One region of the Chryseobacterium sp. WX genome, then DNA from elsewhere that is predicted to be linked to it. Evidence: riboswitches for the same ligand, from Rfam matches in the RefSeq annotation. Region 1 holds a riboswitch; the other holds the start of a gene.
The links. Region 1 has a riboswitch for thiamine pyrophosphate ahead of thiS (sulfur carrier protein ThiS). Riboswitches for the same ligand answer to the same signal wherever they lie in the genome.

Region 1 (8,247 bases):
TAAGAATTTAGCGAGTTCGCTTAATTTCAGATCGTTATGGTTGAATGAAATCTGCAAAGTCTTCCTTGTGAAGTTTACCTGCGAATATTTAATGTGCTTATTTAATGTATGAAGGCTTTCCAATAGCCAGATACAGGAAGAACAGTGAATAACGGGGATTTTGAAAGTAACAAGACTGGTGCTTCCTTCAGAGAAATCAGTAACTTTCTCAAAAATTTCTGGCGTGTCTAAGTAATCAAATTGAGAAGAATTTTCATCATTCGGACGAATTCCTGCTCCTTTATTAAGCTCATAGAAATTGCCTAAATGATTTAAATTTAGAATCTCGTAAACAGACTTACATCCGTTACAACAGAAAGTCTTTTCATCAAATAAAATTCTCTCTTTTTCTATACCTTGACCACAATGAAAACAGTTCTCGCTCACCCCATAAAATATTGAACTACAAAATTATAACAAATTTTTTTGTTTATCGCGTTAAAAAGTTCTATTTTTGTGATAAATATCATATAAAATGCCGCAGGAACAACAGATAGCAATTGAAGAGAGGTTCGCCAGAGTTTTTAATGATAAATCATTTAAAGAAAGACTTTCTAGCGCAGATTTTGAAAAATACATTAATGGCAAAAAGAAACTGAGTTTTCAGAAACATGATACTATTTTCGAGGATGGTGAAACTCCAAAAGGAGTGTTTGTCCTTGAAAAAGGTGCTGCCAAACTTTCGAAATCTGGAGCGTTCGGTAAAGATCAGATTTTAAGATTTATCAAAGAAGGAGATATCATCGGCTATCGTTCTTTGCTTTGCGGGGAAAATTTCCAGGCCAAAGCAGAAGCAATGACAGATATTGAATGTGTGTTTTTACCTGCAGATATTTTCATGTATCTTTTGGAGGTAGACCCACAATTGTCTTTTGTAATGCTTCAGAAAATCTCATACGAACTAGGAGAATCTTCCAATACCATTACTTTCCTTGCACAAAAAACGGTAAGAGAAAGACTGGCAGAAATTCTTTTGCTGCTGGAACAGAAACTGGGAGTAGATCCTGAAGGCTTTATCAAGATCTCATTAACGAGAGAAGAGATTGCTAATATCATCGGTACTGCTACAGAAAGTGCCATCCGCCTGATCTCGGAATTCAAACAGGATAGCCTGATTGAAGTGGACGGAAGAAATATCAAGATCTTAAATCACGACAAACTCATGAAACTCGGTCACGTAGTTTTATAATCATACAAAAACTTAAGTCGGCTCAAGGCCGACTTTTTAACTTTTAAAAATAGATAAATTATGTCTGTTCACTCTGAAATTAAAAAAGTTACAACTGAAACCTTGCGTAAAATGAAATTCGACAAGGAGAAAATAACAATGCTTACAGCCTATGATTTTACCACGGCAAAGATGGTAGACGCAGGAGGAGTAGATGCTATTTTGATTGGAGACTCTGCAGCGAATGTAATGGCTGGTTTCGAAACTACATTACCCATTACGCTGGATCAAATGATTTATCATGCTCAAAGTGTGGTAAGAGGAACCGACAGAGCTTTGGTGGTAGCGGATTTACCTTTTGGAACTTATCAGAGTAATCCTGAAAAAGCACTGGAGTCTGCGGTAAGAATGATGAAGGAAGGAGGGGCGCATGCTGTAAAAATTGAAGGTGGAAAAGAAATTTCCAAGTCTATCAAAAAAATTATCAATGCCGGAATTCCTGTAATGGGACATTTGGGATTAACGCCACAGTCCATTTATAAATTCGGAACGTATAAAGTAAGAGCTAAAGAAGAAGCAGAAGCTGAAAAACTGATTGCTGATGCTCAGCTTTTGGAAGAACTTGGCTGTTTTTCTATTGTGTTGGAAAAAATTCCTGCGGATTTAGCCAAGAAAGTAACTGAAAGTATTTCTATTCCTACCATCGGAATCGGTGCTGGCGCAGATTGTGACGGACAGGTTTTGGTGTATCATGATATGGTGGGAATGAACAAAGGTTTCAGCCCGAAATTCTTAAGAAGATACCTTGACCTTTACACAGAAATTACAGGAGCCGTTTCTCAATATGTGAAAGATGTGAAAAATGTAGAATTTCCAAACGAAAACGAAAGTTATTAATCCATGCAGAACCAACAATCTATTCAGGGAATATTATCTATTGCAGCTTTGATTTGTCTGGCCGTGGGATGGTTTAATTTATTTTCCCCGGAAATTAATCATTTGCTTTCAAGAAAAGTATTTTATGTTCTGATTGGAGCAAGCTTTTTTATTCAGGCTCCATTGCTTACCAATAAGAATTTTGTTTATGCCATGTATGCTGCAGCGGCTATCTGTGTATTCGGAGCGTTTATTCCGGAAGGCTCAAAACTTTCAGCTGTTAAAACAGTAGGCCTTCTGGCAGGGATTATCCTGTCTTTATCCAACAGAAGAAGATAGACGGAACAAGTATGAAGGAGCAGATTATATATGAAGACAACCATCTTCTGGTGATTAATAAAAAGGTGGGTCAGCTTGTACAAGGCGATAAGACCGGCGATGAATCACTATTAGAATCCATCAAGAACTTTATAAAAATAAGAGATGCTAAGCCGGGAAATGTTTTTCTCGGCTTGGTTCATCGTATAGACCGCCCAACTTCAGGACTGGTGATCTATGCAAAAACTTCCAAAGCACTTTCTCGTCTTACGCAGATGGTGAAAAACCGTGAAGTGAAAAAAACATATTGGGCAGTTGTAGGAAAAGAAATGATCCCGCAAAGCCAGAGACTGGTGCATTATTTAAAGAAAAATGAAAAAAATAATAAGGCTATTGTCTTTCCGAAAGCTACTGAAGGGGTGAAAGAAGCTATTCTTACCTATCATGTGATCAAAACACTGGATAATTATCTCCTTCTTGAAATTGATCTTGAAACCGGAAGGCATCATCAGATCAGAGCACAGCTGTCCAAGACCGGAGTTCCGATTAAGGGTGATCTGAAATACGGAGCACCACGTTCCAATCCTGATGGAGGAATCAATCTTCACGCCAGAAAGCTGGAGTTTATTCATCCTGTTACCAAAGAAAATATTGAAATAACAGCTCCCGTGCCGCAGAATGATGCGATCTGGAGAGCTTGTGAGGAATAACTAAAGATTTTTAGTTAATTAAAGGCAAACATAAAAGTCCGTCTCAATTTTGAGATGGACTTTTTCTATATTATCATTTCAGATTTTGCGCATTCTAAAAAAATGTCTAACTTCGTTCCCAACTTTAGGGGTGTCTGTTACCAACAGACTGAGACTTTACCCTTTGAACCTGATCTGGATCATACCAGCGTAGGGAAAAGTAGATGACTTTTGCTGTACATTCTATTGTACAATAATGGCCATTCCTAAAGTATATTTAATTTATTAGGAATGGAACTTATAATCAACCACACCCGAAAAACATTTGATGTACTTCCTGCAAACCTGGAAGCATTACTGACTATTGAGTTACCCGGAAAGAAAAAAGGTATTGCTGTAGCGCTCAACAACCGAATTATTCCGCTGTCAGTCTGGGCGGAAACCATGCTAAACAATAACGATTCAGTGTTAATCATTACTGCCACTCAGGGCGGTTAATTCTCATATTTAATACCAATACTTATGGCTCACTCCATTACATGTTCGCCATTTCCGAACTCAAAGAAAATCTATGTTGAAGGAAAATTACATCCTATCAATGTAGCCATGCGTGAAATACAGCTTAGCCCCACTAAATTGACCAATGGCGGCTTTGAACATAATGTTCCGGTAACCATTTATGACACTTCGGGGCCTTATACCGATGAAAATGCAGTCATTGACATTCAGAAAGGGCTTCCAAGAATCAGAGAACAATGGATTCTGGATAGAAATGATGTGAATATCTTACACGGAATTACATCTGAATACGGCAAAGCGCGTTTGGCAGATCCTCGTCTTGATGAATTGAGGTTTTCCTATGATCATAAACCTAAAGTTGCACAGCAAGGAAAAGAAGTTACACAGCTTTACTATGCCAAACAGGGAATCATTACTCCGGAAATGGAGTATGTTGCCATCAGAGAAAATCAAAGAATAGAGCAGCTTGAATCCGTATCAAAAGAAATGGCTTTTCAGCATGCCGGACAAAGCTTTGGGGCGAATACTCCCAAAAGTAAAATCACCCCGGAATTTGTAAGAGACGAAATTGCTGCCGGAAGAGCTATTATTCCCAATAACATCAACCATCCGGAAAGCGAGCCGATGATTATCGGGAGAAATTTCCTGGTAAAGATCAATGCGAATATCGGAAACAGTGCCGTTTCATCCAGTATTGAAGAAGAAGTGGAAAAAGCAGTATGGGCCTGCCGATGGGGAGCAGATACCATTATGGACCTTTCAACCGGTAAAAATATTCACGAAACAAGAGAATGGATCATCAGAAATAGTCCGGTTCCGATTGGTACCGTTCCAATCTATCAGGCATTGGAAAAAGTAAAAGGTGTTCCTGAAGATCTTACATGGGAAATCTTCAGAGATACTTTGATTGAACAGGCTGAACAGGGAGTTTCTTATTTTACCATCCACGCAGGAGTTTTACTAAGATATATTCATCTGACAGCCAACAGAGTAACCGGAATTGTATCCAGAGGAGGATCGATTATGGCAAAATGGTGCTTATTTCATCATAAAGAAAGTTTCCTGTATACCCATTTTGAGGAGATTTGTGAAATCATGAAGAAATACGACGTAGCTTTCTCTCTGGGAGACGGTCTTCGTCCGGGATCTATTGCAGATGCCAATGATGCAGCGCAGTTTGCAGAACTGGAAACTTTAGGTGAACTCACTAAAATTGCCTGGAAACATAATGTACAGGTAATGATTGAAGGACCTGGGCATGTACCAATGCACATGATCAAAGAAAATATGGAAAAGCAATTGGAAGAATGCCATGAAGCTCCGTTTTATACCTTAGGCCCATTGACCACTGATATTGCACCGGGCTATGATCACATCACTTCAGGAATCGGTGCAGCCATGATCGGATGGTTTGGATGTGCGATGCTTTGCTATGTAACTCCGAAGGAACATTTAGGGCTTCCGAATAAAGACGATGTAAAAGTTGGAGTAATAACCTATAAGCTGGCGGCTCATGCTGCAGATTTGGCTAAAGGTCATCCGGGAGCACAGTACAGGGACAATGCATTGAGTAAAGCCAGATTTGAATTCAGATGGGAAGATCAGTTCAATCTTTCATTAGATCCAGAGACAGCAAGAGCTTATCATGATGAAACACTGCCTGCAGAAGGAGCAAAAATTGCCCATTTCTGTTCCATGTGCGGACCGAAATTCTGTTCCATGAAAATTACACAGGAAATTCGTGAATCAGCAGAACAAGGAATGCTTGATAAATCACAGGAGTTCATCGAAAAAGGGAAAGAAATTTATATATGATCCTGGTCATTACTCCTGAATTGATTGTCCCGAACGAGACAGATTTCATTAATCAGATGTTTCAGGAAGGTCTTGATCTGCTTCACATTCGTAAACCATGGATCAGCCGGAATGAAATGATTGAATTTATCACTCAGATTGATGAATTTTTTTATACACAGCTGGTTTTGCATACGTATTATGACCTTGGGAAAGAATTTACTATTTCAAGGTTTCATTTCAGAGAGATTGATCGGCAGGAAGAAATGTATAAGTCTTTTGCGAAAGAAAATACCATTTCAACTTCTGTACATGATATTAAAACCTACAATACTTTGGAAAAAGAATGGGAATATGCTTTCATAAGCCCGTTCTTTCCAAGTATCTCCAAAAAAGGATATGGATTGAATTCTACCATTAAAGAACAAATAAAACATCGGAACAATCCGGATGTAAAATTGATTGCTCTTGGAGGAATTCATCAGGATAATATTCATGAAGTTTTCGATTCAGATGCTGATGGAGCAGCTTTATTAGGTGCAATCTGGGAAAGTGAAGAACCTTTAAAAGTATTCAAAAAATGCAGGAACGTCCTTATGTCATAAGTATTGCAGGCTTCGATCCCAGTGGCGGAGCAGGCTTATTATCAGATAGCAAAACTTTTGAGCAATCAAAGGTGATGGGGCTTGGAGTGTGTACCGCATTAACCTTGCAAACTGCTTCGAAATGCCTGAATTTAGAATGGCGGCCTATAGATGAAGTAACTGAAGCGATTCAGGTGCTGATGGATAATTATTCCGTTTCAGCAGTGAAAATTGGAATAGTGAAGGATGCCGAATTTCTGGCTAAGATTGTAAAAACAGTTCAAAAAGGAAATCCTGAAGTGAAAATAGTTTGGGATCCCGTTCTGAAAAGTACTTCTGAATTTACATTTTTTAACCTTGAAACACTTCCTCAATTAAAAAGTACGGTTAATAAACTTAGTTTAATAACTCCTAATTATAACGAATACCACATTTTAAGAGGAGATAATCTTTTAGCGGATACAAATCAATGCTCATTACTGATCAAAGGAGGACACCGGAAAGATCATTTGGGAACGGATATTTTAGTTGAAAACGAAAAAGAAACTTTTTTACTCCCGTCCGAAGACAATACAATCTATTTTCCTAAACATGGTTCCGGCTGTGTTTTATCTTCAGCAATTACTGCAGAACTGGCGAAAGGCGAAAATATGGAGAAGGCATGCCGAAACGGAAAACGATACATCGAAAAATTTTTAAAAAGCAATCCCTCTTTATTGGGAGCGCATTCATAGAAAACATGGAAAAATTACAATACATATCACAAGGAAATACCCTGCAGGAACAGGAACTTTGTATTCGGAAAGCATTAGACAACGGGATCAAATGGGTACAGGTTCGATGGAAAAATGCTCCTGAAAACGAATTAATCAATCTTTGTGAAATTTCAAAACAACTTTGTTCAGAATATCAGGCGGTTTGTATTATCAATGACCATGTACAAATAGCCAAAGAAATAGATGCAGATGGTGTTCATTTAGGATTGAACGACAGTGCCATTGAAGAAGCAAGACTGATCTTAGACGAAAATAAAATAATTGGAGGAACGGCTAATACCCTTTCAGATGTCATTCAGAGAATCAAAGAATCTTGTGATTATATCGGTTTAGGACCATTGAGATTTACTACAACCAAAGAAAAACTAAGCCCTGTTCTGGGGTTTGAAGGCTACCAGGCTATCATTGATGGATTAGGAGAAAAATCAATAGACGTTCCCAAAATATTTGCCATCGGAAGTGTTACTCTCGAAGATATTTTACCGTTACAGGAAATCGGGATTTATGGTGTTGCTGTATCCGGACTTATTACCAGGCAGCCGACTATTATTAACGAACTAAAAAAAGTAATGATATGAACAATCAGAAATTAGAAATAGCAGGAAGAACTTTTGAATCAAGACTGTTTTTAGGAACAGGAAAATTCGGAAGTATGAGAGACATGGTGCAGTCTGTTATCGCATCAGAAACCACTATGGTGACAATGGCGCTTAAAAGAATTGATGCCCAATCCAGTGAGGACGATCTGCTTGATTCATTAAAAGAAACCAACGTTCACCTTCTGCCTAATACTTCCGGAGCAAGAACCGCCAAAGAAGCCGTATTGGCCGCTCAATTAGCCAGAGAAGCACTGGAAACAAACTGGGTAAAGCTGGAAATTCATCCGGATCCAAAATATTTACTTCCCGATCCAATTGAAACTCTATATGCCACGGAAGAATTGGCTAAATTAGGATTTATTGTCATGCCTTATATCCATGCCGATCCTGTTTTATGCAAACGTCTTGAAGATGCCGGAACAGCTGTAGTAATGCCGTTGGGGGCACCCATTGGAACCAATAAAGGATTGAGAACTCAGGACTTTCTGGAAATAATCATCAGTCAGAGTAATGTTCCTGTAGTGGTAGATGCCGGAATCGGGGCACCATCAGATGCTGCAAAAGCAATGGAAATGGGAGCAGATGCTGTTTTGGTGAATACTGCCATTGCTGTAGCCAGAAATCCGTTGAATATGGCTGTTGCTTTTAAAGAAGGTGTGATTGCAGGAAGAAGAGCCTTTGAATCTGGATTGGGAGCTATTGCCAACCATGCCGAAGCTTCAAGTCCGCTTACTTCATTTTTATTTGAATAAATCAAACTTATGAAAAGCTTTAAAGATGTTTTTGAAAACTATCAGTGGGATGAGGTGAAGAATAAGCTTGGAAAAGTAAGTCTGGCAGATGTAAGATACAGTCTTCAGAAAAAAAATAAAACTCTGGACGATT
Region 2 (8,247 bases), 2.5 Mb from region 1:
TTGATAGCCTCCTATGAAAAAGCCAGTAACAGACTGGTGGATATTGAAGATCTGACGGAAGAAGAACTGGACAAACTTCACAAATATTATGAGAAACTTGGACAACTATCCCAAGAAAAAGAACATTCACAGGATCCCGTGCAACAATAGTCTTAATACTGTTATAATATATACAGCATGATTTTAAAATCTTCTCAAATTGCCCACGCTGATTCATTGTCAGTGAAATCCCTGGTGCATTTCGTCATAGAACTCGAGAAACTGTTTAAGCGTATCGGAGAGTATCTTCTGTCAGGAGATGAAACCGTTTCAACAGCTGAAAGTGTTACAGCCGGATTTTTACAGTTTTCGTTTTCCCAGATGAAGGATGCCTCCCAATTTTTTAAAGGCGGCATGACAGCGTATACTTTAGAAGAAAAGGTAAATCTTCTTGATGTAGATGCTCTGGAAGCCAGACAATATAACTCTGTATCTCCTCATATTGCTGAAACAATGGCGTTGCAGGTAGGTAAACTCTACAAAACCGACTGGTCTATTGGAGTTACAGGATATGCCACTCCGGTGGAAGAATCAGAAGGGAAGCTCTTCGCTTACTTTGCCATTGCGCACAAAGGAAAAGTGGTTCTTTCAGAGAAATTATATCTGCACTCCAGAACCAAACCTGTTAATGCCCAGCTCTATTACAGTGAATTCATTCTGGGATGCTTTAAGCTGGAACTGGATAAACACCGTGAAAATAAGGAGTAAAAATCATCACAATAATAAGCTGTTAATACAATCAATTATGGAAAAATTACAATTGCAGAATAAATCTGTCCTTATTACAGGAGCAGACAGCGGAATTGGTAAAGCCATCGCTCTTTTATTTGCTAAGGAAGGAGCAGATATTGCCTTCATCCACTATCATGATGCCAAAGATGCCATGAAAACAGTGGAGGAATTAAAAAAAACAGGAAGAAAAGTCCTTTCGTTTGAAGGTGATATTAATGATAGTGAATTTTGTAAATCTGTTGTTAATGAGGTAGTTTCTAAATTCGGAGGAATAGATATACTGATTAATAATGCAGGAACCCAGGTTCCTTGTGAAAGTATAGAAAATCTTAAAGAAGAGGATATCCGCAAAACTTTCGATTCCAACATTATCGGAATGATCCTGCTGACAAAGATTGTATTTCCTTATTTAAAACAAGGGGATTCTATTATCAATACTACTTCAGCTACTGCCTATCTTGGACATGAAGAATTACTGGATTATTCAGCAACCAAAGGCGCTATTGTTTCGTTCACCCGTTCACTGGCATTACAGGCTAAACCTAAAGGAATAAGGGTGAATGCTGTGGCACCCGGACCGGTGGCCACGCCGCTTACGGAAAAAACATTCGGAGAAGAAGATGAAGATCAGAATAAACCGCCGCTAGAACGTAATGCTTCTACCGAAGAAGTGGCAGCAAGTTTTCTATTTCTTGCCACAGATGCTTCATCACAGATAACGGGACAGGTTCTTCATCCTAATGGAGGTTTAATTGTTAACGGTTAATCTTAACGGATATGAATGGAGTTATTATTCAGTTTTTCCATTGGTACCATCCCGGGAACCTATGGAATGAGTTTGCTGAAAAAGCAGAATATTTAAGAGATTTGGGGTTTACTGCCGTCTGGTTTCCTCCTGCCAATAAATGCAGTCTCAATATGGAAGGGCGTGGCTATGATGTATATGATCTTTATGATTTGGGAGAATTTGATCAGAAAGGCAGTATACCAACCCGGTACGGGACAAAAGCCGAATATTTAATGGCAATAGAGAAAGCGCATGAAGCGGGAATGTCTGTATATGCAGATATTGTTTTAAACCATAGGATGGGAGGAGATGAAGAAGAAAAGATTATGGTGCATCAGCTGAATGAAGAAAACCGTAATGAAAGAATCTCTGAAAATATGGAGGTTTCAGCCTATACGAAATTTACTTTTCCGGGAAGAAAGGGAGTGTATTCGGACTTTATATGGGATCATCACTGTTTCAGCGGTATTGATTATGTGATCAGAGAAGGAGAGGAGATGAATGGTGTTTTTAAAATCCATAATGAATATGGTGAGGAGTGGACAGATGCCGTAAGTCATCAGTTCGGTAATTATGATTATCTGATGGGAGCTGACATAGAGTACCGTAATCCTTATGTTGTGGAGGAAATGAAAAACTGGATCAGATGGTATATGGAAACAACGAAAGTAGACGGAATCAGATTGGATGCCTTAAAACATATCTCCTCCAACTTTTTGAAAGACTGGGTCTCCTATATTAAAACAGAAGTAAATCCTGAATGTTTTGTTTTGGGCGAATTCTGGAAAGACGAGGCAGAAAAAATTGAGTATTTTTCCGATAAAATGTCTGATCTTATCTCTTGTTTTGATACTCCGCTGCATTATAATTTCTTTAAAGCATCACAGGATGGTAAAGATTATGATATGAGCCGGATTTTAAAAGGAAGCTTCTTGGAGAAGAAACCGGTATTCTCAGTTTCTTTTGTTGAAAACCACGATACACAGCAGCTTCAGGCTCTTGAATCTGCGGTGAAAGACTGGTTCAAACCCTTGGCTTATGCTATTATTCTTCTTACCGATGAAGCTTATCCCTGCATATTTTATCCCGATCTTTTTGGTGCAGATTATATCGATATAAAGGATGAGCAGGAAGTGCATATCATCATGCCGAAGGTTGAAGAACTTCCTGGTCTGCTTGAAGCGAGAAAGCTTTTTGCATATGGTGAGCAGATCGATTATTTTGATCATCCCAACTGCGTGGCTTTTGTACGGAAAGGAGATGAAAAGCATCCGGGTTGCATTGTAATCATGTCTAATAGCGAAGAAGGCTACAAAGAAATAGAATTGGGAAAAGAACATGCGGATTCGGTTTATACCGATTTTTTAAAGAACCGTCATGAAGAAATTTATACAGATAAAAACGGGAAAGCGGTGTTTACTGTAAATTCTGGTTCGGTAAGTATATGGGTAAAAAAACAAACACCGTAATGATTGGCAAATTTTCAGGCCTTTTATTCTCTGCGAACAGCTATTCTAATTTTAACTTACCATATAAGCTCCTGTAATTTTAGATACCACATCTCAGTATTTTGGACAAAAATGGTCTTATAGTTGCAGATTTACCACCAATCAATCACTAAATTATTATAATATGGAAACTAAAACGGCAACCAAAAAAACACCAGCCAAAAAAGCAACAACAGCAAAAGCAAAAACTCCGGCTAAAAAAAATGCAGCCAAAAGTTTGGAAGATCTTTTTGAAGATGCGCTGAAAGATATTTACTGGGCTGAAAAAGCACTGCTGAAAGCGCTGCCGGCAATGATGAAAAATGCAACCAGTGAAAAGCTTAAACAAGGCATTGATAAGCACATCACGGAAACAGAAGGCCATGTGGAAAGATTGGAAGAATGTTTTAAAGCATTAGGAAAAAAAGCCCAGGCAAAAAAATGTGATGCTATGCAGGGATTGCTGGATGAAGGAAAGAGCATTATGGAAGAGACAGAACCGGGAGCAGTAAGAGATGCGGGCATTATTGCAGCAGCGCAAAAAGTTGAACATTATGAAATTGCTACTTATGGAACACTGGCAGCATTCGCAAAAGTATTGAAGGAAGAAGAGTGTCTTAAAAACTTTTTAAGCACATTGGAAGAAGAAAAAAAATGTGATGAACTGCTTACAAAAGTTGCTGATACCAATCTTAACAGCAAAGCCATGTAAATACAATCTTTAAAAAGGAGACCTGAAAAAATCAGGTCTCCTTTTTATTGAAATCCGGAAAGGTTTAAAATGCAACATTTTTATCTTGGTTGATTTTGTATCAGTTGTAGTATATTTGTGGATATAATTTTTATCAATTTAGTTTTTTTAAAATGAACTGTAATTGAATAACAAAACTCTTATACTGTAAAAGAAAACTGTATTCTACCATTTATAAAGTTTAAAAATGACCCAACTTAGCCTGTTCGACTCAGCAGATCTGTACGAATTTCCAAAAGACCTTCTGGAATACAGAGAACATTTCCTGAATCAGGAAGAAGCTGACCGCCTTAAAATTCATCTGCTTGAAACAGCTCCCTGGAAACAACGTACCCAGAAAATGTATGATAAGATGGTTCTCACACCTCGCTTAACCGCCTGGTATGGAGATGAGAAAAATGCCTATCCTTCAGACAATGAACTGGATGCCCATCATTGGACACCGGAACTGTTTTCTTTAAAACAAAGAATAGAAGAAACATTTGGCTATCAATTCAATTCCGTATTGTTGAACCTTTACAGAGATCATAACGATTCTGTTGCCTGGCATCGGGATAAGGAAAGCAGATATGGGAAACGTCCGGTGATTGCGTCAGTAAGTCTGGGGCAGACCAGAAATTTTGATTTCAGGAAAAAAGACCATCATCAGAGTAAATACAGCCTGCCTCTTCCTCACGGATCATTATTGATTATGAAAGGAGACCTTCAGGAAAACTGGGAACATCGTATTGCCAAGTCTCTAACCGCTATGAAGGAGCGTATTAATCTTACATTCCGGTTGGTTAATAAGTTGTAAGGTATTTATTCATAATGTTTTATGATTAGGTTAGAAGTGTTGTAATCGGTTTTTGGCAGATAAATTGTTGCATTTATAAACAAAGTCATTGTTTGACTTCATTAATATCACCACTTAAAATTTATTATTATGAAAAATCTTGTAGTAACAATTTTTGCATTAGCTGCTTTAACGGCCTGCAAAAAAAACGAACCGACAACCACGAGTCAATCTGAGGAAAGTACCACAATGTCTGCCCCTGCAGAATCCGGGATGACGGTAAGCGACTCCACCAAAATGTCAGACACCAAAGATCAGAAAAGTACTCTCAGTGATCAGGACAAAAAGTTTGCAGATGCTGCAGCCATAGGAGGACTGATGGAGGTAATGATGGGAAAACTGGCCGCAACAAACGCTGAAAACTCAGTGGTAAAATCTTTGGGAGCAATGATGGTAACCGATCATTCCAAAGCGAACGACGAGCTTAAGAATTGGGCATCAGGAATAGGGTATACCTTACCCACAAGTCTGGATGTCGAAAAGCAGAAGATGTATGATGACCTGAAAGCTAAGAAAGGTAAAGACTTTGACAAAAAATATACAGATTTAATGGTCAGTGACCACAAGGAAGATGTAGAAGCATTCAAAAAAGAGGTGTCAGAAGGAACAGAAGCCTCATTAAAATCTTTCGCAGCGAAAACCCTTCCGACACTTGAACATCATTTGCAGGAATCGGAAAAAGCTAAAAATGCGGTCAAATAATATTGAGTTTTTATGACCTGCATCATAAGTATGAGCATACAATATTTAATAATTTTGAATTGATTAAATATTATTTTGTTCTTGATTATAGTAAGCTCCTCTTTTTAAGAGGAGTTTTTTGATTATTCTTTCTTTTTATATTCTTCAATTTTCTTGAATTGTCTGTAAGAATCTTTAAGGATACGAAGCTGTTCAGACACAATCTCAGTACTTTTTGGGCTGAGCTCACCTGTGTCCAGGGCATTTTGATAAGCTTCAATAGCTGCTTTTTCGCCAAATACCACATTTTCTAATGTAGATTCTATGAGATTTCCCATGGTAAAAGAATTTTTAATGTCAATCCAAGTTCTGTGAACAGCTCCTGCCATGGACGTTGAGTCCTCCGGAGTGCCTTGCTTTTCTGTGATGAGGTTGATCAGTTCATTTTTCATGATTTTCGACTGCGAAATCATATGTTCGTACTCATCTTTTACATCCGGATACATTTCCCATACTTTTCCCTCAACTTTTTCAAAGCCTTCCTTTCTGTCGTTGGTAATGTGAAGTAAGTCATTAAGTACTGATATTTCTTGATTGTCCATAATATAAATTTTTAGTTATCCATAAAATTATAATTTACCTCATCGACTCTTTATAATCGTGATCATATCCTGTAAATAAAAAACCAAAGTCCTTTCTTTTTTCAACAAAAAGCTGCACCTTTGCCGAACAATGGGGTGCTACAAAACAGTGGCTGAGATGATACCCAGGAATGTATTTCCACACCTGATCCGGATAATGCCGGTGTAGGGATTGCTTACTGATCATCTCATCATTTGATTTCTAATAATTAATATGATGCAGGACATTTTAAAACAAATTACCTTACCGGAATGGTTCGGAGTCTTATTTTCAGTCATTCAGGTTTTACTGGCCCGTAAAAACAATGTCAACAACTATCTTTTCGGAATTGCAGGGATTCTGCTTACGCTGTATGTGATGCTTACTTCCAAGCTGTACGCTGAATTTACCTTAAATCTTTATTATCTGATCATGAGCATCTATGGATGGTTATATTGGAAATTCGGAAAGCAGAAATCAGAAATGGAAATCTCTGTTACCACTACCACAGAAAAATGGATTACGGGAGGAATTGTTCTGGGAACTTTTATCTTATTCTGGTCTTTTCTGACCCATTTTACAGACTCGGATGTTCCGATCTGGGATTCTCTGGTGAGTGCTTTTGCCTGGGCGGGAATGTGGCTGATGGCGAGACGGAAAATTGAAAACTGGGTGATACTCAATGTCAGTAATATCATTTCTATTCCTTTAATGATTCATAAAGAATTGTATCTCTATGCTGTTTTGACGTCATTCTTATTTTTAGTAGCCATTTCCGGATATATAGAGTGGCAAAAAATTATTAAATCGAAAGCTAATGCTGAGTACTAAAGAGATCAGACGGGAACTTCATGGAGCCCCTGTAATTTCTGATAAAGTAATGCAGCATATTCATGAAGAAAAACTGCTTAAAATATGGGTTCCCAAAAAATATGGAGGACTCGGCTATCGTTTTGAAGAAGGACTTAACGCTTTATTTGGCTGTGCAGAAACCGATGGAAGCTTTGGCTGGATGCTGACACTTTGTTCCGGAGCCAATTATTTTTCCAGAAATATCAAGCCTGAAATTGCTCAATTACTGTTCGCCCATTCTGAAACCTGCTTTGGTGGCAGCGGAATGGTGGGAGGAACTGCAGAAAAAATAGACAACAGCCACTATCTGATCAACGGTTCATGGAATTTTGCAACAGGAGCACCTCATCTTACCCATTTTACATTGAATGCAAAAATTACAGAAAACGGAAAACCTTTAATGGATGGTCATGGCAATGGAATAATTCGATCATTTATTATTTCGAAAGAACACGCTGAGGTTATTCCCAACTGGAAATCTATGGGAATGAAGGCTAGTGGCACCTATTCATTCATTGTTGAAAATGTGCTCGTTAATGAAGACTATAGTTTTGTTTACGATACTTTTTTCACCAATGATATTCTGGACACTATTCCTTTTCGGATTTTTGCAGATTTGACACTGTTGGTCAACTATTTGGGAATGGCTTCTCATTTTATTGAAGAAGCAGAATATATTCGTCCTGAGATCCATTTCAAAAGTTTCGCAGAGGCTGTTGAAAAGCATTTGGAAAAAGTATTGCAAATTGCCGGAGAAGTAGAAAATATACTCGGTGATCACAAAGATATTTCTGAAGGATATCAAAACGAAATCCACCAATATGGAGTAGAGCTGGTTCAAAGATTATCCCATCAGATACTTACTAGTTATACACAGCTGGGAATCCGGGCTACGGATATTAATTCTGAAGTTTATCAGGTGTTCTGTGATTATTTTACAGCTGCGATGCATTCTAATTTCAGACCTTCTGCTGATGATTTGGACTTTTCTTTTTGAGTAGAAAATTCTTTGTTAATAAACTTTTTATCTAATACTGATCTATTTCAGATCAAAATATTTTAAATACAATTTTGGAGAAAAAGAATAAAAATTTATGGGTATTGAGATTATTTGGTATTTCGTATATATCTGCGATTTCTTTTAATTAAAAAAAATTCAATAACCTTCGGTAACAGAGAAATATCCATTTGTGAATTAGATTTATGTCTACTGTTCATAATCCATAGACCTTCATCATGACCTTCCTTTATATCTTTCCACTTTAATTGATAAGCATCTCTATAGAAAAGAGTCCATAACTTTGCTCTAACACAATGCAACATTTAAAGGTTATTAAAAGTGGAACTAAAAATCTTTGAAAACTATACCATTCCTTTTTACAAAAAAAACCTACAAAAATCAATTTTTGTAGGGTTTATCATATTTTCGTGCATTATATACATTTTATAATTGCACTAAGTG

Region 2: another riboswitch for thiamine pyrophosphate. It lies ahead of pnuC (nicotinamide riboside transporter PnuC); the one in region 1 lies ahead of thiS (sulfur carrier protein ThiS).

The regions. Positions count from the first base shown of each region.
Region 1 is NZ_CP120710.1:3,021,056-3,029,302, reverse strand. Features, by position in the region: gene PZ898_RS13605 (heavy metal translocating P-type ATPase metal-binding domain-containing protein) at 1-426, opposite strand, end outside; gene PZ898_RS13600 (Crp/Fnr family transcriptional regulator) at 515-1,228, shown strand; gene panB (3-methyl-2-oxobutanoate hydroxymethyltransferase) at 1,289-2,104, shown strand; gene PZ898_RS13590 (hypothetical protein) at 2,108-2,422, shown strand; gene PZ898_RS13585 (RluA family pseudouridine synthase) at 2,434-3,111, shown strand; TPP riboswitch at 3,228-3,324, shown strand; gene thiS (sulfur carrier protein ThiS) at 3,382-3,588, shown strand; gene thiC (phosphomethylpyrimidine synthase ThiC) at 3,613-5,424, shown strand; gene PZ898_RS13570 (thiamine phosphate synthase) at 5,421-6,008, shown strand; gene PZ898_RS13565 (hydroxymethylpyrimidine/phosphomethylpyrimidine kinase) at 5,984-6,721, shown strand; gene PZ898_RS13560 (thiamine phosphate synthase) at 6,727-7,341, shown strand; gene PZ898_RS13555 (thiazole synthase) at 7,338-8,114, shown strand; gene thiH (2-iminoacetate synthase ThiH) at 8,124-8,247, shown strand, end outside.
Region 2 is NZ_CP120710.1:514,447-522,693, forward strand. Features, by position in the region: gene PZ898_RS02295 (low affinity iron permease family protein) at 1-150, shown strand, start outside; gene PZ898_RS02300 (nicotinamide-nucleotide amidohydrolase family protein) at 178-747, shown strand; gene PZ898_RS02305 (SDR family oxidoreductase) at 785-1,537, shown strand; gene PZ898_RS02310 (alpha-amylase) at 1,549-3,027, shown strand; gene PZ898_RS02315 (ferritin-like domain-containing protein) at 3,191-3,757, shown strand; gene PZ898_RS02320 (alpha-ketoglutarate-dependent dioxygenase AlkB) at 3,984-4,592, shown strand; gene PZ898_RS02325 (DUF4142 domain-containing protein) at 4,722-5,333, shown strand; gene PZ898_RS02330 (PA2169 family four-helix-bundle protein) at 5,456-5,914, opposite strand; TPP riboswitch at 6,036-6,142, shown strand; gene pnuC (nicotinamide riboside transporter PnuC) at 6,168-6,764, shown strand; gene PZ898_RS02340 (hypothetical protein) at 6,751-7,782, shown strand; tRNA gene PZ898_RS02345 (tRNA-Ala) at 8,246-8,247, opposite strand, start outside.